4 regions of the Bradyrhizobium sp. AUGA SZCCT0105 genome follow, and region 3 is predicted to be linked to each of the others. Evidence: predicted binding sites of a transcription regulator. Region 3 holds the regulator's gene; each other region holds the start of a gene.
The links. Region 3 encodes PhoB, which activates phosphate uptake and scavenging genes when phosphate is short. Its sites were predicted from a motif close to TGTCATNNANCTGTCAT; they were not measured.

Region 1: the regulator PhoB is predicted to act here: its motif matches at 3,844-3,860, upstream of JQ573_RS33055 (DUF2794 domain-containing protein).
Region 2: the regulator PhoB is predicted to act here: its motif matches at 3,027-3,043, upstream of JQ573_RS04620 (alkaline phosphatase).
Region 4: the regulator PhoB is predicted to act here: its motif matches at 2,534-2,550, upstream of JQ573_RS09080 (OprO/OprP family phosphate-selective porin).

What each region holds. Positions count from the first base shown of each region.
Region 1 covers NZ_JAFCMK010000009.1:63,491-70,501, reverse strand. The annotation lists gene JQ573_RS33070 (ABC transporter permease) at 1-1,631, shown strand, start outside; gene JQ573_RS33065 (Bax inhibitor-1/YccA family protein) at 1,866-2,657, shown strand; gene JQ573_RS33060 (GNAT family N-acetyltransferase) at 2,747-3,292, shown strand; gene JQ573_RS33055 (DUF2794 domain-containing protein) at 3,409-3,780, opposite strand; gene JQ573_RS33050 (thioredoxin family protein) at 4,423-5,184, opposite strand; gene acnA (aconitate hydratase AcnA) at 5,346-7,011, opposite strand, start outside.
Region 2 covers NZ_JAFCMK010000001.1:962,520-969,530, forward strand. The annotation lists gene JQ573_RS04610 (indolepyruvate ferredoxin oxidoreductase family protein) at 1-2,149, shown strand, start outside; gene JQ573_RS04615 (hypothetical protein) at 2,385-2,816, shown strand; gene JQ573_RS04620 (alkaline phosphatase) at 3,133-4,713, shown strand; gene JQ573_RS04625 (aldo/keto reductase) at 4,878-5,696, shown strand; gene JQ573_RS04630 (hypothetical protein) at 5,788-6,006, opposite strand; gene JQ573_RS04635 (amidohydrolase family protein) at 6,239-7,011, shown strand, end outside.
Region 3 covers NZ_JAFCMK010000008.1:321,212-328,222, reverse strand. The annotation lists gene pstA (phosphate ABC transporter permease PstA) at 1-160, shown strand, start outside; gene pstB (phosphate ABC transporter ATP-binding protein PstB) at 157-975, shown strand; gene phoU (phosphate signaling complex protein PhoU) at 1,073-1,789, shown strand; gene phoB (phosphate regulon transcriptional regulator PhoB) at 1,920-2,630, shown strand; gene JQ573_RS32555 (GcrA family cell cycle regulator) at 2,948-3,460, opposite strand; gene JQ573_RS32550 (aspartate aminotransferase family protein) at 3,957-5,162, shown strand; gene argF (ornithine carbamoyltransferase) at 5,162-6,088, shown strand; gene JQ573_RS32540 (Hsp33 family molecular chaperone) at 6,304-7,011, shown strand, end outside.
Region 4 covers NZ_JAFCMK010000002.1:30,811-37,821, forward strand. The annotation lists gene JQ573_RS09070 (replication-associated recombination protein A) at 1-912, opposite strand, end outside; gene JQ573_RS09075 (DegQ family serine endoprotease) at 909-2,267, opposite strand; gene JQ573_RS09080 (OprO/OprP family phosphate-selective porin) at 2,612-4,210, shown strand; gene JQ573_RS09085 (helix-turn-helix domain-containing protein) at 4,283-4,663, opposite strand; gene JQ573_RS09090 (zinc-binding alcohol dehydrogenase family protein) at 4,782-5,795, shown strand; gene JQ573_RS09095 (phosphotransferase) at 6,058-7,011, shown strand, end outside.

The DNA of each region.
Region 1 (7,011 bases), on a different contig from region 3:
CCGGCCGCGACGTCTTCACGATCTACTGTACGCAGGTGGTGGTGCTGGCCGGGATCGGTTCGGTGATTGGGCTCGTGCTCGGCGCCGCGCTGCCGTTCGTCATCGTCGGCCTGTTCGGCAAGGTGCTGCCGCTGCCGGTGGTGCCGGCGCTGCATCCCGACGAACTCGCGCTCTCCTTCCTCTACGGCCAGCTCACCGCGCTGGCATTCGGACTGTGGCCGCTCGGCCGGGTCCACGACGTGCCCGTCGCCGCGCTGTTCCGCGAGACCGTCGCCAGCGAATGGCACCGTCCGCGCTGGAGCTATCTCGCGCTGATGACGGTGGTGGTCGCACTCCTGATCGCCGTTGCGATCGGGCTTGCCTATGACAAGCGAGTGGCCGCGGTGTTCGTCGCCTCGTCGATCTCGGTGTTCCTGCTGCTGCGCGGGATCGCCGAGATCCTGATGGCGGTGGCGCGGCGGCTGCCACGCAGCCGCATGACCATGCTGCGGCTGGCAATCGCCAACATCCACCGGCCGGGCGCGCTGACGCCGTCGGTCGTGCTGTCGCTGGGGCTCGGGCTCGCGGTGCTCGTCACCATCACCCAGATCGACGGCAATCTGCGCCGGCAATTCCTGGCCGCATTGCCGGAGCGGGCGCCGTCGTTCTTTTTCATCGACATCCCCTCCACCGAAGCCGACCGCTTTGCCGCCTTCCTGGCGCAGATCGCGCCCGGCTCGACCGTCGAGGACGTGCCGATGCTGCGCGGGCGCATCGTCGCCGCGCGCGGCGTCAAGGCCGACCAGCTCAAGCCGTCGGTCGATTCAGAGTGGGTGCTGCAAAGCGACCGCGGCCTGACCTACACCGGCGAAGTTCCCAAGGGTTCGAAGATTGTCGAGGGCGAATGGTGGGGGCCGGACTACAGCGGACCTCCGCTGGTCTCGATGGAGAAGAAGATCGCCGACGGCCTGTCCCTGAAGATCGGCGACGAGATCGTGGTCAACGTGCTTGGCCGCGATGTTCCGGCCAAGATCGCCAATCTGCGCAACATCGACTGGCAGGGCCTCGGCATCAACTTCGTGCTGGTGTTCTCGCCGAATGCCTTCAAGGGCGCTCCGCATAGCCACGTCGCGACCCTGACGGAACCCCATGCCGGCACCACCGACGATGCGCGCATCATCAAGCAGGTCGCCGACGCGTTCCCGATGGTGACCAGCGTCCGGGTCCGCGAGGCGCTTGAGACGGTCGGCACCGTCGTCAGCAATCTGGTGCTGGCGATCCGCGGCGCCAGCGCCGTGACGCTGATCTCGGCGATCCTGGTGCTGGGCGGCGCGCTCGCCGCCGGGCACCGCCACCGCGTCTATGACGCCGTGATCCTCAAGACGCTCGGCGCCACGCGGGTGCGATTGCTCGGCGCCTACGCGCTGGAGTATCTGATGATCGGTTTTGCAACCGCAATCTTCGGGGTGATCGCCGGTTCGGTCGCGGCCTGGCTGATCGTGACGCGGCTGATGACGCTGAGTTTCATCTGGCAGGCCGGCAGCGCCGCGCTGGTCGTGGTCGCCGCGCTGGTCGTCACCGTCGGATTGGGGCTGGCCGGAACGCTGCTCGCGCTGAACCAGAAGCCGGCCTCGGTGTTGCGGAATTTGTGACAATTTGTAGCGGCGGCAGCGCCGTTTTGCCTATAAATGCTAGGCTAGAGCGACATTCGGCCGCGCGTGGAAGCTTGCGTCGGATGTGTTAATTTCCCACATACCACTCGGGTCGGATAGTCGGTTTGAATGACACGCAATTAATGTTCCGCAAACCGAGCCATCTGAGATAGATTTAGAACCGGCGCCGCAAATCCCTTGCGCTCCACCGGGACCAACCACGGGAATTCGACCATGTCGGACCTAGACCGCAACTACGCTTCTCCTTTCGGCCGGGCCGCCGGGCGCATTGACGCTGCGGCCGTCGACGCCGGTCTGCGCGCCTACATGCTGCGCATCTACAACTACATGAGCATCGGCCTCGCCATCACAGGCTTGGCCGCGCTCGGTGTCTACATGGGTGCGGTGACCAGCGACCAGTCCGCCGCCGTTGCCAAGTTCGGCAACGCCTATCTGACGCAGTTCGGCTACGCGATGTTCGTGAGCCCGCTGAAGTGGCTGTTCATCCTCGCCCCTCTGGCGATGGTGTTCGTCATCTCGGCCGGCATCAACCGCCTGCAGCCTGCGACCGCCCAGCTGCTGTTCTGGGTGTTCTCGGCGCTGATGGGCCTGTCGCTGTCGTCGATCTTCCTGGTGTACACGCACACCTCGATCGTGCGCGTGTTCTTCATCACCGCGGCGACGTTCGGTGCGCTGAGCCTCTATGGCTACACCACCAAGCGTGACATGAGCGGCATGGGCTCGTTCCTGTTCATGGGCTTGATCGGCATCATCATCGCGAGCCTGGTCAACCTGTTCCTGGCGAGCTCGGCGCTGCAGTTCATCGTCTCGGTGGTCGGCGTGCTGGTGTTCGCGGGCCTCACCGCCTGGGATACCCAGCGGCTGAAGAACGACTACATCTACGGCTACGCCTCGCAGGGTGGTGTCATGGCAGAGCGTGCGGCGATCACTGGTGCGCTGTCGCTCTACCTGAACTTCATCAACCTGTTCACGCTGCTCCTGCAGCTGCTCGGCCAGCGCGACTAAGCGCATCGAGCCAAGCGATCGATCCAATCCAAGCCCCGGCCTTGCGGCCGGGGCTTTTCTTTTGCGCGGGGCAAAATACTGTCGTGCCCATGTCCAATTCCGCGGGATCCAATCCGGAAATCAGGCCGACCGCCGAGGCGGACCTGCCCTCGATCACCGCGATCTACGAGCACGCGGTGCGCTTCGGCACCGCGACCTTCGAGCTGATCCCGCCCGACCTTGCCGAAATGACCCGCCGCTACAGGGCGGTGGTCGATGGCGGCTTCCCCTATTTCGTCGCCGTGCTCGATGGCCGCGTCGCCGGCTATGCCTATGCCGGTCCCTACCGGCCGCGGCCGGCCTATCGCTTCACCGTCGAGAACTCGGTCTATCTGGACCCTGCGGTGCATCGCCGCGGCATCGGCCTCCGGCTGATGGAGCGCCTGATCGCCGAATGCGACGCGCGCGGCTTCCGGCAGATGATCGCGGTGATCGGGGACTCGGCCAATGCCGGCTCGATCGGGCTGCACCGCCGCTGCGGATTTCAGATGATCGGGACGCACCCGAATGTCGGCCTGAAATTCGGCCGCTGGCTCGACACCGTGATGATGCAGCGCGCGCTCGGCGAAGGCGCGGCGACGGTGCCGGCGGATTAGGTGGGATACGTAGCCCGGATGGAGCGCAGCGCAATCCGCGGCAAGTTCATCCGCGCTCTCGGCGGCCCCGGATTTCGCTGCGCTTTATCCGGGCTACGGCAGTGAATTTGCCGCGCCTACACCAGCGATAGCTTGCGATCGATCACGAACAGCACCCGTTCGAGTTCGTGGCCGCGGCGCAGGATCAGACCGGTCGCCGAAATTACGCTGTACATGCCCTGCTTGCGCGCCAGCCGGGGATCCTTCTCGATCCGGTAGATCGGTATTTCGGATGCGCGCCGGAACACCGAGAACACAGCGCGGTCCTTCAGGAAGTCGATCGCATAATCGCGCCACTCGCCATCGGCGACCATGCGGCCGTAGAGATTGAGAATGCGATTGAGCTCAAGTCGATTGAATGTCACGCGGTTGGGCTGAGGGGTCGCGGCGGCGGGACGCGCCGCGGCACGATTCCCACTCGGATCACTATCCTCCGAGATCAAACTCATCGAGCGCCTCCTGTCATCCCGGTGACGATCGGGTTCCGAAGGCCGGTGCCCCCACTTCGGGATCGTCACGAGAGTGACATGATTGCGCTAAGCGACGGAGCCTGCAAGGGGCCATTCGCAATGCAACCAGCCCTTAACCAAGGCCAGGCGCGACCGATTGTCCGGAAAACCGAAGAGTCACGGGAACGTTAGAGGAATCATATTGCTGCCCCACTTCCGCCCATCGCCCGCCCCGCTGCCCTGCGAAAAGAAAATCCTGCGTTGGCCCGGTCCTTTCGGTTCCGGATTCCTCAGCCCCCAGCCCCCCGGGGCCGTCGGGATCGGGCCTGTTCGCAGGGGAATCAAATCCCAACACACTGGGCCAACGAAAGTTGGTCCTTTTTGTTTTTGGGGCCCTGCTCGATTACGCGCGATCAAGACGCGCAACGCCCCGGCGCTTCCCTCTCAGCAGATCACTGGATGCACGCTGCCGCCGCACGGAGCCGCACGACTACATGCGTGCGGCCAATGACGCGACTAGCAGAAGCCAGCGCCGCCCAGCGTTAGAGCGTTTTCGAGTGAAGTGGACACCGGTTCGCGCGAAGAAAACGCGTCAAACAAGAATCTAGAGCTTCGGTTCTGATCAGTCAGAACCGAAAGGCTCTAGTGAAGCGAGGTGAATGCGGCGCCCAGCATCGGGCCCGGCTTGTCGCGATTGCCGTCCTGGACGTAGACGGCCGCAGCATCGACGCCATCGCGCGTGATGTTCTCAAGCGGCACGGTCCAGCTCCCGGACGAGCCGTTCCAGTCGCCGACCTTCAGGAGATTGCGCACCACGTTATGATAGGTGATCTCGCGGCCGCGGTTCTCGCCGCGCGCGATCGAGATCGGCACCGACTTCGAGATCGAGCAGATCCAGACTTCGCCGCGCGACACCGCGGGCGATTTCGATGCGGCCACCGACACGTTGATCTGTTTGCCGGTCAGCGTCATCGTCACCGGCACCGACATCACGCTGCCGCTCTTCTCGGTGTCCTTGATGGCGTCCTCGATGCTGGCGCGGTCGCTGCCGATCACATGAGCGGAGCCGTTGATCACGGCCTGCGGCGTGTAGACGTCGCGGTCGCCGCGCATATGCGAATAGGCTTTCTGGCGCGCGCTGAAACGTGAATCGGCCAGCGTGTCCTTCCAGCCGAGATAATCCCAATAGTCGATCGGCATGCTCAGCGCGATGACGTTGGGGTCCTTGGCGAGGTCACCGATGATCTTGTCCGCGGGCGGACAGGACGAGCATCCCTGCGAGGTGAAGAGTTCGACGACAGCACGCGGATCGGCGTGAGCGGGGCGGATGATTGCGACGATCGCGCAGAAACCGAGGGCGCTGGACCATCGCGAGATAGAATTATAGGCCATCATCGCTGTCATACTGCGAACCAGTCGTGATGATTTCTATCCGTAATTGTACGGAGCATGAAGCTGTCCCTTGAACTTGCGTGCCCCAGAACGCCAGAAGGCGGCCTTGTCATAGGCCGCCTTCTTTTTAGCCGCTACTCACTAAGCAGTGAGGCACCGATCACAAATCCTCGCTAGGCCGCGAGTTTGCGCAGCACGTAATGCAGGATGCCGCCGTTGCGATAGTAGTCGAGCTCGTCCAGCGTATCGATGCGGCAGAGCAGCGGGACATCCCGCTTGCCGCCGTCGGCGGAGACGATTTCGGCCGTCAGCGTCTGGCGCGGCTTCAAATCGCCCTGCAGCCCGCGGATCGTGACCTTCTCGTCGCCCTTGAGGCCGAGCGAGGACCACGACGTGCCGTCCTGGAAGGTGAGCGGAAGCACGCCCATGCCGACCAGGTTGGAGCGATGGATGCGCTCGAAGCTCTGGCAGATCACCGCGCGCACGCCGAGCAGGCGGGTGCCCTTCGCGGCCCAGTCGCGCGACGAGCCGTTGCCGTATTCGGCGCCGGCGAACACCACCAGCGGCACGTTCTCCTGCTGGTACTTCATCGCGGCGTCGTAGATCGACATCTGCGCGCCGTCGGGCCAGTGCTTGGTCAGACCGCCTTCCGGAATATTGCCGTCGGCGCCCTTCAGCATGAAGTTCTTGATGCGGATGTTGGCGAAGGTGCCGCGCATCATCACTTCATGGTTGCCGCGCCGCGTGCCGTACTGGTTGAAGTCGGCGGGGCGCACCTGGTGCTCGCTGAGGAACTTGCCGGCGGGCGAGGTCAGCTTGATCGAGCCGGCCGGCGAGATGTGGTCGGTGGTGATCTTGTCGCCGAACATCGCAAGGATGCGCGCGTCGACCACGTCGACGATCGGCTCCGGCTGCTTCTTCATGCCTTCGAAGTAGGGCGGGTTCTGCACATAGGTCGAGCTCATGTTCCAGCGATAGGTCTCGCTTTCCGTGGTCTTGATCTTGCGCCAGTTGGTGTCGCCCTTGAACACGTCGGCGTACTTCTTCTTGAAGATCGTCGCGGTGACGTACTTCTTCATGAAGGCATTGATCTCCTTCGTGGTCGGCCAGATGTCCTTGAGGAACACCGGCTTGCCGTCCTTGCCGATGCCGATCGGCTCGACCGCGAGATCCTTGGTCACGGTGCCGGCAAGCGCATGCGCAACCACCAGCGGGGGCGAAGCGAGGTAGTTCGCCTGCACGTCGGGCGAGACGCGGCCTTCGAAGTTGCGGTTGCCCGACAGCACGGCGGCGGCGACGATGCCGTTGTCATTGATCGACTTCGAGATGTCTTCCGGCAGCGGGCCGGAATTGCCGATGCAGGTGGTGCAGCCGAAGCCGACCAGGTTGAAACCGACTTTGTCGAGATCGGCCTGCAGGCCGGAATTGGCGAGATATTCAGCCACCACCTGGCTGCCCGGCGCGAGCGAGGTCTTCACCCACGGCTTGGCCTTCAGGCCCTTGGCGGCCGCCTTGCGCGCCAGCAGGCCGGCGCCGATCAGCACGCTCGGGTTCGAGGTGTTGGTGCAGGAGGTGATCGCGGCGATCACGACGTCGCCATGGCCGAGATCGAAATTGCGGCCCTCGACCGCGAAGCGCTTCTGCTCGCCATCGGGCTTCTTGTACTCGTTGACCAGCGCGGTGGCGAAACCGGTCGAGACCGCCGGCAGCGCGATGCGGCCTTCGGGGCGCTTCGGTCCGGCCATCGACGGCACGACGTCGGCGAGATCGAGCGTCAGCGTGGTGGTGAACACCGGATCGGCCGACTTGGCGGTACGGAACAGGCCCTGCGCCTTGGCA
Region 2 (7,011 bases), on a different contig from region 3:
GACCAAGATTCCGGAAGGCAGCCGCGCCATGGCCGGTATCGGCTGTCACGGCATGGCGCTGTCGGTACCGAACCGCAACACCCAGACCATCTCGCATATGGGCGCCGAGGGCGTGAGCTGGATCGGGCAGGCGCCGTTCACCAGCGAACAGCACGTGTTCCAGAATCTCGGCGACGGCACCTACACGCATTCCGGTCTCTTAGCTTTGCGCGCCGCTGCCGCAGCCGGCGTCAACATCACCTACAAGATCCTCTACAACGACGCGGTCGCAATGACCGGCGGCCAGCCGGCCGAAGGCGGCTTCACGGTCGCGCAGATCGCGCACCAGGTCGCGGCCGAGGGCACCAAGCGGCTGGCGATCGTCTCCGACGATCCCGACAAATATCCCGCCAATTACTTCCCGTCCGGCGCCACCATCCACCATCGCCGCGAGCTCGACGCCGTGCAGCGCACCTTGCGCGAGATCGAGGGCCTCACTGTCCTGATCTATGACCAGACCTGCGCTGCCGAGAAGCGCCGCCGCCGCAAGCGCGGGCTGTTTCCCGATCCGGCCAAGCGCGTCTTCATCAATGAGCGCGTCTGCGAAGGCTGCGGCGATTGTTCGGTGGCGTCGAACTGCGTCTCGGTGCAGCCGCTGGAGACCGAGCTCGGCCGCAAGCGTCGCATCGACCAGTCGAACTGCAACAAGGATTTTTCCTGCATCGAGGGCTTTTGCCCGAGCTTCGTGATGGTGCAGGATCCCAAGCTGCGCAAGGCCGACCGCACCGCCGCCGATCCCAAGGCGCTGTTCGCCGACCTGCCGGCGCCGCCTGCGGCCGCGTTGAGCAGCCCCTACAACATCCTGATCACCGGCATCGGCGGCACCGGCGTCATCACCATCGGCGCGCTGCTCGGCATGGCCGCGCATGTCGAGGGGCTCGCCTGCTCGACGCTCGACTTCACCGGCCTGTCGCAGAAGAACGGCGCGGTCATGAGCCATGTCCGACTTGCGCCCACGTCCGACATGCTGACCACGGTCCGCGTCGCGCCCGGCAATGCCAATCTGATCCTCGGCTGCGACCTCGTCGTCGCCACCAGCGTGCCGGCGCTGAGCCGCGCCGAGCGCGGTGTCACCCGCGCCGTCGTCAACGCCGATTTGTTGCCGACCGCGAGCTTCGTGATCGATCCCGATATCGACTTTGAAGCCAGCTCGATGCGCGACGCGCTGAACGGCGCGGTGAGACCGGATGATCTCGACATCCTCGATGCCACCGGGCTTGCCACCGCGCTGATGGGCGACAGCATCGCCACCAACGCCTTCATGCTCGGCTTCGCGTTCCAGCGCGGCGCGATCCCGCTGTCGCTCGAGGCCATCCTGAAGGCGATCGAGCTCAACGGCGCCGCGATCGAGATGAACAAGACCGCGTTCTCGTGGGGCCGGCTCGCCGCGCACGATCTGCCGCGCGTGGTCAGCGCCGCACGCTTCAAGAATGCTGGCGCGGCACCGGCGAAGAAGACGCTCGATGAGGCGATCGCGTTCCGCGCCAAGTTCCTCACCGACTATCAGGACGCGGCCTACGCCAAGCGCTATCTCGATGACGTCGCGCGCGTCCGCTCCGCTGAAGCCGCGGCAGCGCCGGGCTCGCAGGACCTGACCGAGGCCTTTGCAAAGGGCCTGTTCAAGCTGATGGCCTACAAGGACGAATACGAAGTCGCGCGGCTCTATTCCGACGGCGAGTTCAGCAAGGCGTTGAAGGAGCAGTTCGAGGGCAATTCCGGCTTGAAGGTCCTGCTGGCGCCGCCGCTGCTGGCACAGCGCGATCCCGTCACCGGGCGTTTGCAGAAGCGCGAGTTCGGGCCGTGGATCTTCAAGGCGTTCGGCCTGCTGGCGGGTCTGAAGGGCCTGCGCGGCACCGCGTTCGACATCTTCGGCTACACCGCCGAGCGCAAGATGGAGCGTGCGCTGCCGGTGGATTACTCGGCGATGATCCTGCGTCACCTCGACGGCAAGAAGCCGCTCGATTTGCCGCGCCTCGTGACGCTGGCCAAGGCTGCGGACCTCGTGCGCGGCTATGGCCACATCAAGGAAGGCAACGTCGCGCGTTACCGCACCGAATGCGCGCGGCTGGAGCGTGCGATCGGCCAGCCGCTGGCGCAGGCAGCGGAGTAGGCTGGAGCGTATTCGAGCGAAGTGGCTACCGGTTCGCGTGAAGAAAACGCGTCAAAACAAGAACCTAGAAACCCGTTCCGATACCATCGGAACGGCGCTCCAGGTGGCGGGCAGCGGAACTTTCCACAGCCGCCTTGGTTGACCGGTAACCCTGCCCGTAAGCCATGGCTGGATTCGCGCGGCCGGGCTCCTACATGATGGCTGTTCTGTTCGAGTGATTTCAGGAGGCCCTTTGATGGTCCTGAAAAGCGCTTTTGTTGCAACTGTTTGCACCGCGTGCCTGGCGTTGGGTGGCGTGGCGTTGGCTGACGACTATCGCCCAAGCGAGTTCTTCAGCCTCGATCTCTCGCGGGCCGTGCTCTCGCCGAAGCCGCTTGGCCCGCCGGCGCAGTTCGAGCCGGTTCCGGTCGAGGCGAAGACCGACCACGGACCTGATCAGCGCGCCAGTGTCGAACCGAAGGTCGAGCAGCCGAAAGTCGAGCCGCAGAAGGCGGTGCGGACCAGCAGGGTGACGGCACCGCATGAACGCAAGCGCGCAGTGGCGCAGGTTCCGGCCCGCACCAAGCTCGCACGGCGCCATTCGAACCCGCTCGATGCGGAAGCCCGCGACACCAGGATCCAGACCTGGCCGTGCCGCACCGGCGGCATCTGCAACTGGCAGCGGTGAGAGTGCCCGCCGCGCCTGTGCTCTCCCGACGTGCGCCAATCCCAAACCCGTCATCCTGAGGAGCGCGCTCTTGCGCGCGTCTCGAAGGATCGACGGCCCGTCTGTGGCCGATTCATCCTTCGAGGCTCGCTCCGCTCGCGCCTCAGGATGACGGGTTTGGCGTTTGCGCGCTTGGCGCCTGACGCCACCGTTCCGATCTCCATATCCCCGAGTCATCCCGCCGTCGCAAAACCGTCGGCGCAGAGTCAAGAAACCGTAAGGGCGGAGTCAAACGGCGCGGGCAAAACCTTCGTTGCGATTCGACGAAGGTTGTTCGATGCCGACAGCGATCTCCGCGAGGGGGCGAGGCCTCACAAGGCGTCAGCTTCTGGTGCGCTCGGCGTCCACGGCCGCGCTGGCAGGATTGGGCGCGCTGGCAAGGCCCTACCTGAGCCGCGCCGCGGATCGTCCCGCGATCGCGGGCATCCAGTCCGGCGACGTCGCCAGCAATTCTGCTGTCATCTGGGCCCGCGCCGACCGCGCCGCGCGGATGCATATCGAATGCGCAGGGGTCGAGAGCTTCGCCACCATCCTGCGCACGGCGTCCGCCGATGCGCTGCCCGAGCGCGACTTCACCGCCAAGCTGCTGCTCGATGGCCTGCCGCCGGGACAGGACCTGTTCTATCGGGTCCGCTTCGAGGATCGCGACGGCATCGCCGGCGAAAGCCGCATTGGGCACTTCCGCACCGCGCCGGTCGACCGCCGCTCGATCTCCTTCGTCTGGTCCGGTGACGTGGTCGGGCAGGGCTGGGGCATCGACCCCGCGCGCGGCGGCCTGCGCAGTTATCGCACCATGCTGAACGAGCGCCCGGATTTCTTCATCCATTCTGGCGATCACATCTATGCCGATTGCACGGTGCCGCCGCAGCAGACCCTGCCCAACGGCGAGATCTGGCGTAACATCGTCACCGAGGAGAAATCGGTGGTCGCGCACAGCCTCGAACAGTTTCGCGGCAACTACAAATACAACTGGCTCGACGAGAATTTCCGCGCCTTCCATACCGAGGTGCCGATGTTCGCGCAGTGGGACGACCATGAGGTGGCCGACGACTGGTCGCCAATCGGCACCGCCGATGCGACCGGTTACGACACGGACGGCACCTCGCGCCTGGTGGCACGGGCGCGCCGCGCCTTCCACGAATTCATGCCGATGCGGCTGATGCCGGAGCGCGACGGCCGGGTCTATCGTAAGATCCCCTACGGGCCGCTGCTCGACGTCTTCATCATCGACATGCGCTCTTATCGCGATTCCAGCTGGAACAAGCAGGGCGACCCGGACCAGGCATTCATCCTCGGCCAAAGCCAACTCGCCTGGCTGAAGCGGGAGCTGGTGGCATCAGATGCCGTCTGGAAGGTGATCGCCGCGGATCTGCCGATCGGCCTCGTCAGCCTGGACGCCGTCGCGCTCGGCGACGGCCCGCCGGAGCGGCGCGAGCACGAGATCGCCGATCTCTTGTCCTTCATGAAGCGCGCCGGCATTCGCAATACGGTCTGGCTCACCGCCGACATGCACTACACCGCCGCGCATCATTATGATCCGAACCGCGCCGTGTTTCAGGAGTTCGAGCCGTTCTGGGAATTCGTCTCCGGCCCGCTGCATGCCGGCACCTGGTCGCCGGGCGAGCTCGACAACACCTTTGGCCCGAAGGCGATGTACCAGAAGGGCTGCTCGGCCGAGCAGGGCGACAATCTCGCGCCGTGCTTCGGCCTGCAATTCTTCGGCCGCGTCGACATCGACGGCAGGACCGGCGTGATGAAAGTAACGCTGAAGGACGTCGACAACCACGATCTCTGGTCGGTCGACATCGAGCCCCGGCCGGATGCGCGGCCCGGCCAGATCATGGCGCAACATATCTAGGCTCGCGAAAGCCGTCGCGACATCTTGATTGCGGGCGCCTTGCCCGAAGGGCCGGTTTGCGGGCAGACTGCGTGCTGGCAGTTCTGCCAATTTCATTCCCACCAGACGATTTGCTGGCGTGACGTCGTCGATGACATCGGCGTCCCACGCGTCAGGAGCTATCCATGGACAATCTGCAGACACAGGGCATCAGCCTGCCGCAGCTCGGGCTCGGCACCTTCCGCATGCAGGGCGATGCCTGCCGCGCGGCGGTCGAGAGCGCGCTCGGGCTCGGCTACCGGCATATCGACACCGCCGAGATGTACGGCAATGAGGAGGCGATCGGGGCCGCGATCGCCGACGCGAAGGTCGCGCGCAAGGACCTGCATGTGACCACCAAGGTCTGGCACGAGAACCTGGCGCCGGATGCGATCCGGAGAGCGTTCGACACCAGCCTGAAGAAGCTGCGTCTCGACCACGTCGACCTCTATCTGGTGCATTGGCCGTCGCGGAACATGAAGCTGCCGGCTGTCTTCGAGACGCTGATGCAGCTGAAGCAGGAGGGCCGCACCCGCGCGATCGGCGTCGCCAATTTCACCACCGCACTGCTCAAGACCGTTGTCGAGGACATCAAGGCGCCGATCGCCTGCAACCAGATCGAATATCACGCGATGCTGGACCAGACGCCGGTGCGCAAATGTCTCGCCGCGAAGTCGATCCCGCTGGTGGCCTATTGTCCGCTCGCCCAGGGTCGTTTCGCAACCGACGAGACGCTGGCGAAAATCGGCAGCAAGCATGCTGCGACCGCAGCGCAGGTGGCGCTGAAATGGCTGCTCGACCAGGAGGGCGTTGCGGCCATACCGAAGGCCTCGCGCGCAGAAAGCCAGAAGGCCAATCTCGACGCGCTGAAGGTCAAGCTCGACGACGACGACCGCAAGGCGATCGCTGCGCTGCGCAAGGACATGCGCTGCGTCAATCCGGGCTTTGCTCCGGCGTGGGACTGAGTCCTGCGAGCATCGGATGAGGACGTAGAACAAGAAAATGGCTCCGCGAGGAGCCATTTCCGTTGTGTCGGTCTATCGTATGTGTCGGTACTTAGTAGCGGTCCCGCCTGATCACCATCGCGCGGTCATGGTCGTGATGCCAGCCGCGATGCCAGCCACGGTCATGGCGCATCTCGGCCCGCGAGCCCCAGCCACGATCCCAGTGGTGATGGCCGCCGCGCTTGATCACGACGGTCTCGGCGCTCGCGATCGACGGAACGGCCACTGCAAGGGCACCAATCGCCGCAAGAACAAAACCAAACTTTTTCATCTCATCCTCCTCAAATGATGCGAGGAGGCAACCGTGCAGGCGTTGAAACGTTCCTCAGGAACCGAGTGAGTTTTCTGAACGCTTGTTCAGCAACGGCCCCAACGCAACGCTCGCCGCGCGTTCGCTGCACAACCGATGCGTGAGCGTGGCTGCATCTTTCGGTGGCCTTGCCTAACCCCGGCGTCCGACGCATCATCGCGCCATAAGTATCAATGTTTGGGGGGACGTTGCCGTGGGTGAATTTTCACGCCGGGATTTTTTGAAAGGTACGGGATCGGCCGCTGCTGCTGTGATCGCAGGGCCGGCCGCTGCGGCGATGGGGCCGGACGACAAATTCGACCTCGTGATCAAGAGCGGCGACGTGATCGATCCCAGCCAGTCGCTGCGCGGCAAGCGCGACATCGGCATCCGCTGGGGTCTGATCGAGGCGATCGAAGACGAGATCCCTGCCGCGCGCGCCGCCAAGACCATCGACGCATCGGGCAAGCTCGTGATGCCGGGCCTCGTCGATTTGCACTGCCACGTCTATCCCTACGGCTCGGCGATCGGCATTCCCGCCGACGAGCTGGTGCAGTTCCAGGGCACCACGACCGTCGTCTCGGCCGGCGATGCCGGCGTCAACAATCTCGCGGCGCTGCGGCGCTTCATCGTCGCGCAATCGCGGACGCGGATCTATGCCTTCGTCCATATCGCCAACAACGGCCTGTCGGCCTTCCCGGTGGCCGAGCTCTACAACATCGACAACGCCCAGGTCGAAGCCTGCGCGATGGCGCTCGCCGAGAACCCTGACTTCCTGATCGGGGTCAAGGTGCGGATGTCGGAAAACGTCATCTTCAAGCACGGCGTCGAGCCGCTGAAGCGCGGCATCCAGGCCTGTGAGATGTGCGGCTGGCCGGCGCGGATGATGGTGCATATCGGCGGCGTCGAGACCAGGGAGTTGATGTCCGGCATCCTCGACCTGCTGCGGCCGGGCGATATCCTCACCCACGCCTATTCCGGCGCGCC
Region 3 (7,011 bases):
GACCATGGCCAACCTGCCGGTGACCATCAACAACTTCGTGCAGAGCCCCTACGCCTACTGGAAAGAGCTGGCGTGGAGCGGTGCGCTGCTCATCACCTTCACTGTGCTCGCGCTGAATATCGGCGCGCGTATCCTTGGTGCCGAAAGGGCCGCAAAATGACCGAGCTTTCCGTCTCAACGACTGTCGCGAGCCACGTTCCCCAGGTGCCGCTGCCGGAAGCGCCGCCGAAAGTCACGGTGCGCAACCTCAACTTCTATTACGGCGAGCACCACGCGCTGAAGAACATCAACCTGACGCTCGGCACCAACCGCGTCACGGCGTTCATCGGCCCGTCGGGCTGCGGCAAGTCGACCCTGCTGCGCATCTTCAACCGGATGTACGATCTCTATCCGGGCCAGCGCGCGGTCGGCCAGCTGATGCTGGACCAGACCAACATTCTCGATCCCAAGCTCGACCTCAATCTGCTCCGCGCGCGGGTCGGCATGGTGTTCCAGAAGCCGACGCCGTTCCCGATGACGATCTACGAGAACATCGCCTTCGGCATCCGCCTCTACGAAAAGATCTCGAAGTCCGAGATGGACGACCGGGTCGAGAAGGCGCTGCGCGGCGGCGCGCTGTGGAATGAGGTCAAGGACAAGCTGAACGCTTCCGGCCTGTCGCTCTCCGGCGGCCAGCAGCAGCGCCTGTGCATCGCGCGCACCGTGGCGGTGCGTCCCGAGGTGATCCTGTTCGACGAGCCGTGCTCGGCGCTCGATCCGATCTCGACCGCCAAGGTCGAGGAACTGATCCAGGAGCTCTCCGAAGACTACACGATCGCAATCGTCACCCACAACATGCAGCAGGCGGCGCGCGTCTCCGACAAGACCGCCTTCATGTATCTCGGTGAGCTGATCGAGTTCGACGACACCAACAAGATCTTCACCTCGCCGAGCGATCGACGCACCCAGGACTACATCACCGGCCGGTTCGGCTAGCGCATGGTCCGCAAAATTGGGTACCGGTTTTCCGACCGGATCATGCGAAACTGAGGACACCAAATCATGATCCCCGGGATCATGAGGGAGACAAGCGATGGCTTCTGAACATACCGCCAAGGCATTCGACAGCGACCTGCAGGAGTTGACCCGCCTGGTCGCCGAGATGGGCGGCCTCGTCGAGCGGATGATCACCGAGTCGGTCGACGCGCTGATCCGTCGCGACGTCGCGCTCGGCAAGCGCGTGGTCGCCGCGGACATCGAGATCGACAATCTGCAGCGCGTGATCGAAGAGCGCGCGGTGCTGACGATCGCCCGCCGCCAGCCGATGGCGATCGACCTGCGCGAAATCGTCAGCGCGATGCGCGTGGCCACCGACCTCGAGCGGATCGGCGACCTCGCCAAGAACATGGGCAAGCGCGTCGCGGCGCTGGAAAGCGATTTCCAGCCGCTGAAGCTGATCCGCGGCCTGGAGCACATGACCGACCTCGTGCTGTCGCAGGTCAAGTCGGTGCTCGACGCCTATGCCGCGCACGACCTGCCGGCGGCGATGAACGTCTGGAAGGGCGACGAGGAGGTCGATGCGATCTGCACCTCGCTGTTCCGCGAGTTGCTGACCTACATGATGGAGGATCCGCGCAACATCTCGTTCTGCATCCATCTGATGTTCTGCGCCAAGAACATCGAGCGGATCGGCGATCACGCCACCAACATCGCCGAAACCGTGTTCTACATGATCGAGGGCCAGCAGATCACCGACAAGCGCCCGAAGGGCGACATGACCAACTTTGCCACCACGGTGCCCGGTACCTAGGACATGATCCGCAGGCGCGGAGCCGGATTGTCTTCACGACAAGTCGTTTCCGCGGGGATTATGCTCAGGAAAGCAAGCGTTTCGGTTTGCGTCTGGGCAACGGATCATCACAGAGAGAGAACTTAAGCCGATGAGCGCACGCATTCTGGTAGTCGAAGACGAGGAAGCGCTGACGACACTGTTGCGCTACAACCTCGATGCGGAAGGCTACGATGTCGAGACGGTGGGGCGCGGCGACGATGCCGACACCCGCCTGAAGGAGCGCGTTCCCGACCTCGTGGTACTGGACTGGATGCTGCCGGGCCTGTCCGGCATCGAGCTGTGCCGCCGCCTGCGGGCGCGGCCCGAGACCAAGCAGCTTCCGATCATCATGCTGACCGCGCGCGGCGAGGAGAGCGAGCGCGTGCGCGGGCTTGCCACCGGCGCCGACGACTACATCGTCAAGCCGTTCTCGGTGCCGGAACTGCTGGCACGGGTGAAGGGCCTGCTGCGCCGTGCGAGCCCGGAGCGGCTTGCGACCGTGCTGACCTATGGCGACATCGAGCTCGACCGCGAAAAGCGCCGCGTGGCGCGCTCGGGACGTCCGATCGATCTCGGTCCGACCGAGTATCGGCTGCTCGAATTCTTCCTCGAGCATCCCGGCCGCGTGTTCAGCCGCGAGCAGCTGCTCGACAGCGTCTGGGGCCGCGACATCTATATCGATGAGCGTACCGTCGACGTGCATATCGGCCGCCTGCGCAAGCTGCTCAATCCGGGCCGCGAGCAGGATCCGATCCGCACCGTGCGCGGCGCCGGCTACGCGCTCGACGACCGCTTCGCGAAGGCCGAACCGCAGCCGTAAGGCTGGCCGACAATCGTAAACCACAACACGGCGTCGTCCCGGCGAACGCCGGGACCCATAAGCCGCGGCCGGCGCAATCGGCAAGCGGCCAGACGACTTTCTAACAACGCCCATTCGTGGTTATGGGTCCCGGCGTTCGCCGGGACGACGCCGGTGATGTGACGTAGCCCGGATGGAGCGAAGCGAAATCCAGAACTTCATTCTCCGCTTCAAACACCGCGCCGGATTACGCTTCGCTCCATCCGGGCTACGAGCCACAAAAAAATCCCCGCTTTCGCGGGGATTTGTTTTTACAGTCCAGGCAGTTTCCCGAGTGCTTACTTGATCTGTGGCTTCGCCGACGGCCGGCGGCGATCGGCGGCGGGCTGATAGGCGACGCGCGAGTGATGCGCGCAATAGGGCAGACCGGCGAGCGCCTTGCCGCCGCAGAAGAAGAATTCCGGGCTCGAGGGATCGCCGACCGGCCAATGGCAGGTGGCCTCGTTGAGCTCGAGCAGCGACAGCCGCTGGCTCATCGGCACCACGTTGTCGAAGGAGATCGGATCGGGCTCCATCTCGACCTCGAAGGCGTGCGCAAGCGCAGTGTTGCCGCGCGAGACCGGGCGCGCCACCCGCATCATGTGCTGGGCGGGGCGGGCCTTGCGCTGCCGCGGCGCGGCCGTGGAGGGGGCCTTGGCGCGGCCGGAGAGGCCGAGCCGATGTACTTTGCCGATCACGGCGTTTCGCGTCACATTGCCAAGTTCCGCCGCGATCTGGCTGGCCGAGAGGCCGGATTCCCAGAGCTTCTTCAGCTGCTCGACGCGATCGTCGGACCAGGTCAATACAGTCATCACATTCTTCCTTTCGCATGGCGCCGGCCACTCATCGGAGCGGCGCTGCGAGCCAATCTGGACAAATATCCCTGCGGCCAGAATCCCTTAGCCCTCGCCGGGCACGGTGTTGCGCCCGAACGTTTACGCGAGACACGAAGGCTACTTAGAGGGTCCAGTACTGCCGCACGAGATGTCGTACCCGACAGGCCAAACGCTACAATATGGCGTGACTCTGGCGCAAGAGTCCGCGGCCGTGCGTCCACATGTTCCCACAAAGTTAAGCATTGCTATGAGGCTTTTCCACCGCACCGGAATGCTCCGGATTGCGCCGGTTTCGCATTGCAGGAAGGCCGGCAAAGGCCGGCTCCTGGCGATTGACACTGACCGGCCGCCGCATAGAATGACCCGCACGTGCCGCCCGCAAAGGCGGCCGTTTTGTTTTCCGAAGCTGGCGGTTGCTGCGTAGGCGTCAAGGCGCGCGGCGATTGACGGCTTCAAACCGGCAGTGAACGCCATGACCAACGCCTCGTCGCATCTGCTCCCCGTCTTCGCCCGGGTCGATCTCGGCTTCGAGCGCGGCGAGGGCGCCTGGCTGATCGCAACCAATGGCGACCGCTATCTCGATTTCACCTCCGGTGTCGCGGTGAACGCGCTCGGGCATGCGCATCCGCATCTGGTCAAGGCGCTGCAGGAGCAGGCGACCAAGCTCTGGCACATGTCGAACCTGTTCAAGAGCCCGGACGGCGAGGTGCTTGCGGCGCGGCTGTGCGAGCAGAGCTTTGCCGACTTCGTGTTCTTCTGCAATTCCGGCGCGGAAGCGATGGAGGGCGTGATCAAGCTGGTCCGCCACCACCACTTCTCCAAGGGCCATCCCGAACGCTACCGCATCATCACCTTCGAAGGCGCCTTCCATGGCCGCACGCTGGGCACGCTGGCCGCGACCGGCTCGGCGAAATATCTCGAGGGCTTCGGCCCGCCGATGGACGGCTTCGACCAGGTGCCGCACGGCGACATCGAGGCGGTGAAGAAGGCGATCGGCCCGCACACGGCCGGCATCCTGATCGAGCCGGTGCAGGGCGAGGGCGGCGTGCGCTCGGCGCCGCAGGCGTTCTTCAAGGCGTTGCGCGCGCTGTGTGACGAGCATGGCCTGCTGCTCGCTTTCGATGAGGTGCAGACCGGCATGGGCCGCACCGGCGAGCTGTTCGCCTACAAGCGCACCGGCGTCACGCCGGACGTGATGTCGCTGGCGAAAGCGCTCGGCGGCGGTTTCCCGATCGGCGCGGTGCTCGCGACCGCGCAGGCTGCAGCCGGCATGGCGCCGGGCTCGCACGGCTCGACTTTCGGCGGCAATCCGCTCGCGGTCGCATCCGCCAATGCCGTGCTCGACGTCATGCTCAAGCCCGGCTTCTTCGAGCATGTGCAGAAGATGTCGCTGCTGCTCAAGCAGAAGCTCGCTTCCGTCGTGGACCGCTATCCCGGCGTGCTGTCGGAGGTGCGCGGCGAGGGCCTGTTGATCGGCGTCAAGGCGGTGGTGCCGTCGGGCGATCTGATCGCCGCGCTGCGCAACGAGAAACTGCTCACCGTCGGCGCCGGCGATAATGTGGTGCGGTTCCTGGCGCCCCTGATCGTGACCGAGGCCGAGATCGACCAGTCGATCACAGCGCTCGAGCGCGCCTGCTCTGTGCTATCGGCGCCGCAGCCGAAGAAGGCGGCTGGATAATGAGCAAGCCGGTCCGTCACTTCCTCGACATCAACGAGCTGCCGCTCGCCGAGCTGCGCAACATGCTCGAAGCCGGTGCCGCCATGAAGGCGAAGCTGAAGGCGCATGAGAAGGGCAGGAAGCCGCTCGAAGGCAAGACGCTGGCGATGATCTTCGAACGCCCGTCGACCCGCACAAGGGTGTCGTTCGACGTCGGCATGCGCCAGCTCGGCGGTGAATCCATCATGCTGACCGGCGCCGAGATGCAGCTCGGCCGCGGCGAGACCATCGCCGACACCGCGCGCGTGCTGTCGCGCTATGTCGACGCGATCATGATCCGCATCCTCAACCATGACGCGCTGCTCGAGCTCGCCGCTCATGCCACCGTGCCCGTCATCAACGGGCTGACCCGGCGTTCGCATCCCTGCCAGGTGATGGCCGACCTCATGACCTATGAGGAAAACCGCGGCTCGATCGAGGGCAAGACGGTGGCCTGGACCGGCGACGACAACAACGTGCTGGCCTCCTGGGCGCACGCCGCCGAGCGGTTCAAGTTCAATCTCAACATCGCGACGCCGCCGGAGCTCTCGCCGAAGAAGCCGATGCGGGACTGGATCAAGGCCACCGGCGCGCCGATCATGCTCGGCACCGATCCGGAAGCCGCCGTGCGCGGCGCCGACTGCGTCGTCACCGACACCTGGGTGTCGATGGGCGACAAGGAGGGCGAGCACCGCCACAACGTGCTGAAGCCCTATCAGGTCAATGCCAAGCTGATGTCGCTCGCCAAGCCGGACGCGCTGTTCATGCACTGCCTGCCCGCGCATCGCGGCGAGGAGGTCACCGACGAGGTGATCGACGGCCCGCAATCCGTGGTGTTCGACGAGGCGGAAAACCGCCTGCATGCGCAGAAGGGCATCCTGGCCTGGTGTTTCGACACGGTCGCGTAGTCGACGATATCAATGCCGTCGTTCCTGCCTTGTGCGCAATTGCTCACTGGAGCAGGGACCCATACGCCGCGGCCTGCGAAAAAGGCACATGGGCAGACGTCTTGTGCCGCGACAAAAATCCTGTGGTTATGGGTCCCTGCTTTCGCAGGGACGACGTCGATTCCCGGTATGCTGAACCCCTTTATTTCATGGTCCGAGACCCCAGATAGAGCGCCATGGTTTCACAATCCCCCGACATCAAAATCCAGGCCGAGACGCCCATTCGCGCGCCCTCGGCGGTTCCTGTCGACGATGCCGTGCTGGCCTTCGAGGTCGGCGCGCTGGACTTGCGCGGCCGGCTGACCCGGCTCGGCCCCGCGCTCGACGAGATCCTGCACAAGCACGATTATCCGCCGGCGGTCGGCAAGCTGCTCGGTGAGGCCATCGTGCTCACCACGCTGCTCGGCTCCTCCGTCAAGTTCGAGGGCCGCTTCATCCTGCAGACCCGGACCGACGGACCGGTCTCGCTCCTGATCGTCGATTTCCAGGCGCCCGACCGGCTGCGTGCCTATGCGCGCTACGATGTGGCGCGCCTCAAGGACGGGCAGAGCTCGGGTGAGCTGCTCGGCAAGGGCCATCTTGCCATGACGATCGATCAGGGCGCGAACACCAGCCGCTACCAGGGCCTGGTCGCGCTCGACGGCGGCGGCCTGGAAGAGGCGGCCCACGAATATTTCCTGCGCTCGGAGCAGATTCCGACGCGGGTGCGGCTCGCGGTCGGCGAGGAGATGCGCGGCGGCGAAGGCGGCAAGCTGCACTGGCGCGCCGGCGGCATCCTGCTGCAATTCCTGCCCAAGGCCCCCGAACGCGCCAAGCAGGCCGATCTGCATCCCGGCGATGCGCCGGAGGGCACGGCTACGCACAGCGTGCCGGATGACGACGCC
Region 4 (7,011 bases), on a different contig from region 3:
AATATCTTCGACGGCCATGCGCACCACGCGCCGCGCCAGGAACAGCGGGTCCTCGCCGGCATCGAGCATGCGCGCGAGATAGTACAGGGCCGCGTCCGGATCGGAGCCGCGCACCGACTTGTGCAGCGCCGAGATCAGATTGTAATGGCCATCGGCCGACTTGTCGTAGATCGGCGCGCGGCGCTGCAGGATGGCCTGCAACTGCTCGGCGTTGAACACTTCGCCCTTGCGCGCGGCGCGCCAGACCTCTTCGGCTAATGTCAGCGAGGCGCGGCCGTCACCATCGGCCATCCGCACCAGCACGGCGCGCGCTTCCGCATCGAGCGGCAGGGTCTTGCCCTCGATCTTCTCGGCATTGGCAAACAACCGTTCGATCGCGGCCGTGTCGAGCGAATGAAACACCAGCACGCGGGCACGCGACAGCAGCGCCGCGTTGAGCTCGAAGGACGGGTTCTCCGTGGTGGCGCCGACCAGCACCACGGTGCCGTCCTCCATCACCGGAAGGAAGGAATCCTGCTGCGCGCGGTTGAACCTGTGTACCTCGTCGACGAACAGCAGCGTGCCCTTGCCGGTCTCGCGCCGGGCACGCGCGGCGTCGAACGCCTTCTTCAGGTCGGCGACGCCGGAGAACACCGCGGAGATCTGCTCGAAATGCAGCTCGGTCGCGTCGGCCAGCAGCCGCGCCACGGTGGTCTTGCCGGTGCCGGGCGGTCCCCAGAACACCAGCGAACCCAGCGTGCGCGTCTCCAGCATGCGGGTCAGCGCGCCATCGGGACCGAGGATGTGATCCTGGCCGACGACGTCGGCCAGCGTGCGCGGGCGCAGCCGGTCCGGCAGCGGGTGTGGCGCGTCCTGCTCCATCCCCGCCGCGGCAAAGAGATTGCTGGCTTCCTGCGGTTTCTTTGGGCTCATCCGCCGAGCGTCACGTTGATCTGCTGGCCGCCGCGCACCAGCGTGATGCGCCAGATCCGCGACCCCGCCTTCGATACTTTATCGAGGTCGCTGGTGCGCACGATCTTCTCATTGTTGACGGCAAGAATGATGTCGCCCTTCTGGAAGCCGACATTGGCAGCCGTGCCGTCATCGGCGAGCTCGGTGACGACGACACCCTCGGCGCCGGCGTCGAGATGCAACTCATCGGCCAGCGCCGGCGAGATGTTGGCGACCTTGGCGCCCTGGAACGGCGAACGCGCGGTCAGCACGATCTCGTCGCGGTTGGTGTCGGGCGCGGTCTCCAGCGGCACGGTGAGCTTCACCGGCTTGCCGGCGCGCTGCACCTCGATCTCCGCGTTGCCGCCGAGCGGACGGGTGGCGAAGCGGTAGTCGAACGCGTTGGGATCGTCGATCGGCGTGCCGTCGATCCCGACGATCAGATCGGACAGTTTGAGCCCGGCCTTCGCCGCCGGGCTGTTCGGCGCGACATTGGCGACCAGCGCGCCGGTCGGCAGCTTCAGCCCGAGTGTCTCTGCGATCTCCGGTGTGACGGCCTGCAGCCGCGCGCCAAGCCATGGCCGCTTCACCGCCTTGCCGCCGCTCTTGGCGGAGGCCACCACCACCCGCACCATGTTGGCGGGGATCGCGAAGCCGATGCCTTGGGAGCCACCGGAGCGCGAGAAGATCGCGGTATTGATGCCGGCGAGCCGGCCGGTCATGTCGACCAGCGCGCCGCCCGAATTGCCGGGATTGATCGCCGCGTCGGTCTGAATGAAGAATTGATAATCCGTGATCCCGACTTGAGTGCGCGCCAGCGCCGAGATGATGCCGTGCGTCACGGTCTGGCCGACGCCGAACGGATTGCCGATCGCCAGCACGACGTCACCGACCTGCAGCTGGTCCGAATTGGCGAAGTCGAGCGTCGCGAACTTCTCCTTGTTGGTGCCCTTCAGCCGCAGCACCGCAAGGTCGGTGCGGCTGTCCTTCAGCACGATCTCGGCCTCGTATTCGCGCTTGTCGGCGAGCGAGACCTTCACCTGGTCGGCGCCCTCGATCACGTGATTGTTTGTGACCACGAGGCCGGAGCCATCGACCATCACGCCGGAGCCGAGCGAGCGCTGCATCTGCTCGGGCTGCTGCCCCGGGACGCCGAAGAAGCGGCGGAAGATCGGATCGTCCAGAAACGGATTGCGGTTCTGCACGGTCTTGGCAGCGTAGACATTGACCACCGCCGGCTGCACCCGCTGCACGATCGGCGCATAGGACAATTGGAGCTCGGCCTGCGAGGACGGCACGCGGCGGTCCTGGGCCGCGGACGGGGACAGATTCCCCATGAAAGCCAATGTGCACAGAGCGGATATGGCAGCGAAGCGGACAGGTCGGAGCATTCTCACCTCTCGTGGAAACGCCGGAATATAGGCGTGTTCGCCGGGCAATTGAAGGGCGCCCGGCCGGATAACTGTCCCCCGCGGGACCGGTGCAAAACCGGCGGCAGCCGCGTTGAAGCGCGCCGCCAAACTTCTATGATGACTGTCATCTCACTGCGCCGCTCCGCTTGTTGCCTGCGGACAACAAGCGGAACTGCGATGCCAGGCGGCGCTGTCGTGCGTCAGTCACGATCAACTCCTAGGACGTTTCAGTGAGTGAGTGGGGAATTCAAACACAACAGGGGTGCACAATGGGTGCGACAAAAGTTGGTGCAATCGCCATCGGGCTCGCAGGGGCGCTCGCCGCCTCGCCGGCCTATTCGCAATCGGCCGGAGGCGGCAGCGACGCGGAGATCGCGCTGCTGAAGCAGCAGCTGAAGATGCTCGAGCAGAAGCTCGACAAGCTGCAGAAGCAGACCAATGCCAATACCGCGACCGCAGCCAGCGCCAACGCCAACGCGAAGGCGGCGGACGCCAAGGCCGCGCGGGTCGCCAGCGCCAACGCCGCGATCCCGGTCAAGGGCCCGGTCGCGCCGTCGGGCGTCGTGGTGACGTTGCCGAACAACCGGCCGACGATCTGTACTGCGGATGAACAGAACTGCGTTGCGATCACGAGCCGCGTGCACTGGGATGTCGGCGGTTACGACTATCGTCCGAACACCGCGAGTACCTCGCCGCAGAAGCTCGACAGCGGCGAGAACCTCCGCCGCGCCCGCATCGGCATCGTCGGCAAGTTCTTCGGCGACTGGAATTACGCGCTGATCTACGACTTCGGCGGCTCGTCCGACGGCTTCGGCGGTGCGGCACCGGGATCGCTGCCCGGCGGCGGCACCTCCGGCGTCGAAAATGCGTATCTGAGCTACACCGGCTTGAAGCCGTTCGGCGGCAAGATGGCGATCGAAGGCGGCATCATGGACCTGCTCTGGACCATGGACGAGTCGACCAGTTCCAACGACATCCTGTTCATGGAGCGCGCCTCGGCCGGCATCATCGCGCAGAACGTCGCGGCCGGCGACTTCCGTTCCGCCATCGGCACCCGCTGGTGGAACGACCAGCTCTGGCTCGGCGGCTATGCCACCGGACCGACCACCGGCCAGATTCACTCGGCCTCCAGCGTCACCCCGGCCGGATCATCGGAGCAGTATGGCGCGGTGGTCCGCGTCGCCGGCAATCCGATCAGCGGCAAGGACTATTCGGTGCATATCGGCGCCGATGCGGAATGGCTGGTGCAGCCGCCGCGCAATCAGCTGACGCAGGCGCAGACGCTCACGCTGAACGACCGGCCCGAGCTGCGCATCGACCCGACGACGCTGATCTCGACCGGTGCGATCGCCAACGTCTCGGGCGCGCAGGTCTACGGCGTCGAGGCGGCAGCGACCTACGGCCCGTTCATCGCGCAAGGCGAGTACTATTGGTTCAATGTCGACCGCTCCGCGAATACCGGGCTGCCGCCGTTCGGCGCGCCGAGCCTGAAATTCGACGGCGGTTACGCGCAGGTCGGCTACGTGCTGACCGGCGAGAACCACGCCTATAATCCGGCCACGGCTTCCTACGGCGGTATCAAACCGCACGATCCGTTCTCGCTTGCCGGCGGCGGCATCGGCGCGTGGGAAATCGCCGGCCGGGTCAGCATGATGAACCTCAACGATCAGGTCGGCCAGGCCGTCGGCATCGCCGGCGGACGGCAGACCGTCTACACCGCCGCGCTGAACTGGTACGTCAACAACAACGTCCGCTTCATGCTGAATTACCTGCACGGCGACATCGCCAAGCAGGCTTCGGCGACCTCGCCCGTGGATGCCGGCTCGAAGTTCGACGCGGTCGCGCTGCGCACGCAGGTTGCGTTCTGACACGATCTGATCAGCGCCGATAACAATGGCCGGGAGCGACACGCCGCTCCCGGCCTTCTTCATTACAAATTGTCAGGCCGCGCGCTTCGACTTCTTCACGACGACTTCCGGCGCCGGCGCGCAGGACAGCCGTTCCTGATGGCCCTCGCCCCAGGCTTTCAAAATATCGATCACCGGACGCAGGCTCTCGCCGAGTTCGGAGAGCGTGTATTCGACCCGCGGCGGCACCTCGGCGTAGACCTTGCGGTTCACGAGGCCATCGTCCTCGAGCGCACGAAGCTGCTTGGTCAGCATGCGCTGGGTGATGCCGGGCATCCGCCGCCGCAACTCGCCGAAGCGCTGGGTGCCGGCCTGCAGGTGATACAGGATCACGCCCTTCCATTTGCCGTCGATCAGGTCGAGCGCCGCCTCGACCGCGCAGCCCGGCCGGCGAGCGAAATTCTTCCGTTTCATCGGTAATTTCCCAATAGTATATAAACAGGGACTAGTTCCCTGATTTTACAGTACTTGCCAAAAGGACGCCAGCACGACAGTTAAGGCGGCAGGCAATCGCCCACCACGGAGACCAGGCATGAAGGCCGTCGGATATCAAAAATCGCTGCCGATCGAGGCGGCGGATTCGCTCGTCGATTTCGAGATCGCCAAGCCCGAACCGAAGGGGCGCGACATCCGCGTCGCGGTGAAGGCCATCTCGGCCAACCCGGTCGACTACAAGGTGCGCAAGCGCGCGGCGCCGACCGACGGCAGCTACAAGATCCTCGGCTTTGACGCGGCCGGCGTGGTCGACGCCGTCGGGCCCGACGTCTCGCTCTTCAAGCCCGGCGATGAAGTGTTCTACGCGGGCTCGATCCAGCGCCAGGGCACCAATTCGGAATTTCATCTGGTGGACGAGCGCATCGTCGGCAACAAGCCGGCATCGCTGTCGTTCGCGCAGGCCGCCGCCCTGCCCCTGACCTCGATCACCGCGTGGGAGCTGCTGTTCGACCGGCTCGGCGCAGTGCCGGGCAAGAGCCTCGATCCGCGCACGCTGCTGATCACCGGTGGCGCCGGCGGCGTCGGCTCGATCCTGATCCAGCTTGCGCGCCGCCTCACCGGGCTGACCGTGGTTGCGACCGCGACGCGGCCGGAGTCTCAGAAGTGGTGCCGCGATCTCGGTGCGCATGCGGTGATCGACCACTCGCAGCCGATGAAGGAGCAGATCGAGAAGCTCAAGCTGCCGCCGGTCGGCCTCGTCGCCAGCCTCACCTTCACCGACCAGCACTACAAGTCGATCGCCGACTTCATCGCGCCGCAGGGCAAGTTCGGCTTGATCGACGATCCCGCCGAATTCAACGTCGCCGCATTCAAGGGCAAGGCGGTGTCGGTGCACTGGGAATCGATGTTCACGCGCTCGTCGTTCCAGACGCCTGACATGATCGCGCAGCATCATCTGCTGAACGACGTTGCCGACCTGATCGACAAGGGCGTGCTGCGCACCACGCTCGACCAGACTTTTGGCACCATCAACGCCGCCAACCTCAAGCGCGCCCATGCGCTGCTGGAGAGCGGCAAGTCGCGCGGCAAGATCGTGCTGGAGGGCTGGTAAGCACAAATGCGTAGGGTGGGTTAGCGCAGCGTAACCCACCACCTTTTTTGCTCTGCGAACGGCGGGTTACGCTAACGCTAACCCGCCCTACGCACCGACCAATTCGCGAGATATCCCCACAGGCCGGCGCGTGGCTTTGCCAAAGCCATGACATCGCCTGTATGATTTGCGCAACGATCACCCCGTCCTCAATCCGGCCGCGCGAGACGCGGCCGGAACGGTGGTGACGCCCCAAGGGATACATGGCGATGGGAGGAAACCGATGAGTTTGCTCACGGCCGATCCGTCGCGGATCGATCCGGAGTGGATGACGCGGGCGCTGCGCGCAGCCGGTGTGATCGACCAGGTCAGGGTCGTCGATCTCGCCTGCAAGCCGGTCGGCAATGGCCTCGTCGGCGACAGCTATCGATTTCATCTGAGCTATGACGGCGACGAGCCGAACGCGCCCGCAAGCGTCGTCGGCAAATTCCCGGCCGCAGATCCCGACAGCCGCCGATCCGGTTCCGCGCACACGCTTTATGTCCGCGAGGTCGCGTTCTATCGCGAGCTGGCGGCCACCGTCGACATTCACACGCCGCGGCCGATCCTCGCCGAAATCGATCCGGCGACCGACGACTTCACACTGATCCTGGAAGATCTGGCGCCCGCACGCCCGGGCGACCAGCTCGCCGGATGCGCGATCGCGGACTGCCTGACGGCGATGCGTGAGGCCGCCGCGCTGCATGCGCCGCGATGGAACGACCCGACGCTCGACGCGGTGCAATGCTTCGTGGTCGCCGCAAGCCGGCGCAGGGATCTTCGCGCGGTGCTGCCCGGCATCATCGGTCACTACGAGGAGCGATATCACGGCGTGATCGAGCCGGAATTCCTGGATCTGATCGACCGGCTTCCGGACGCGATACCGCGCTACCAGTCCGATCGATCGGTGCCGCGAACGCTGCAGCATGCGGACTTCCGGCTCGACAACATGCTGTTCGAGGTGCGCGGCAACACCCGTCCGATGGCCACGCTGGACTGGCAGACGCTGACGGTGGGGCCAGGCATCGTCGACGTGGCTTATTTCCTGTCGGCCGGTATCGATCCGTCCGAACGGCGGCTCCATGAAGCCGACCTGGTGCGGTTCTATCATTCCGAGCTGATCCGGCGCGGCGTGCGGGACTATGGCTGGGATGATTGCTGGCGGGATTACCGGCGCTACACGCTGCATGGCATCATG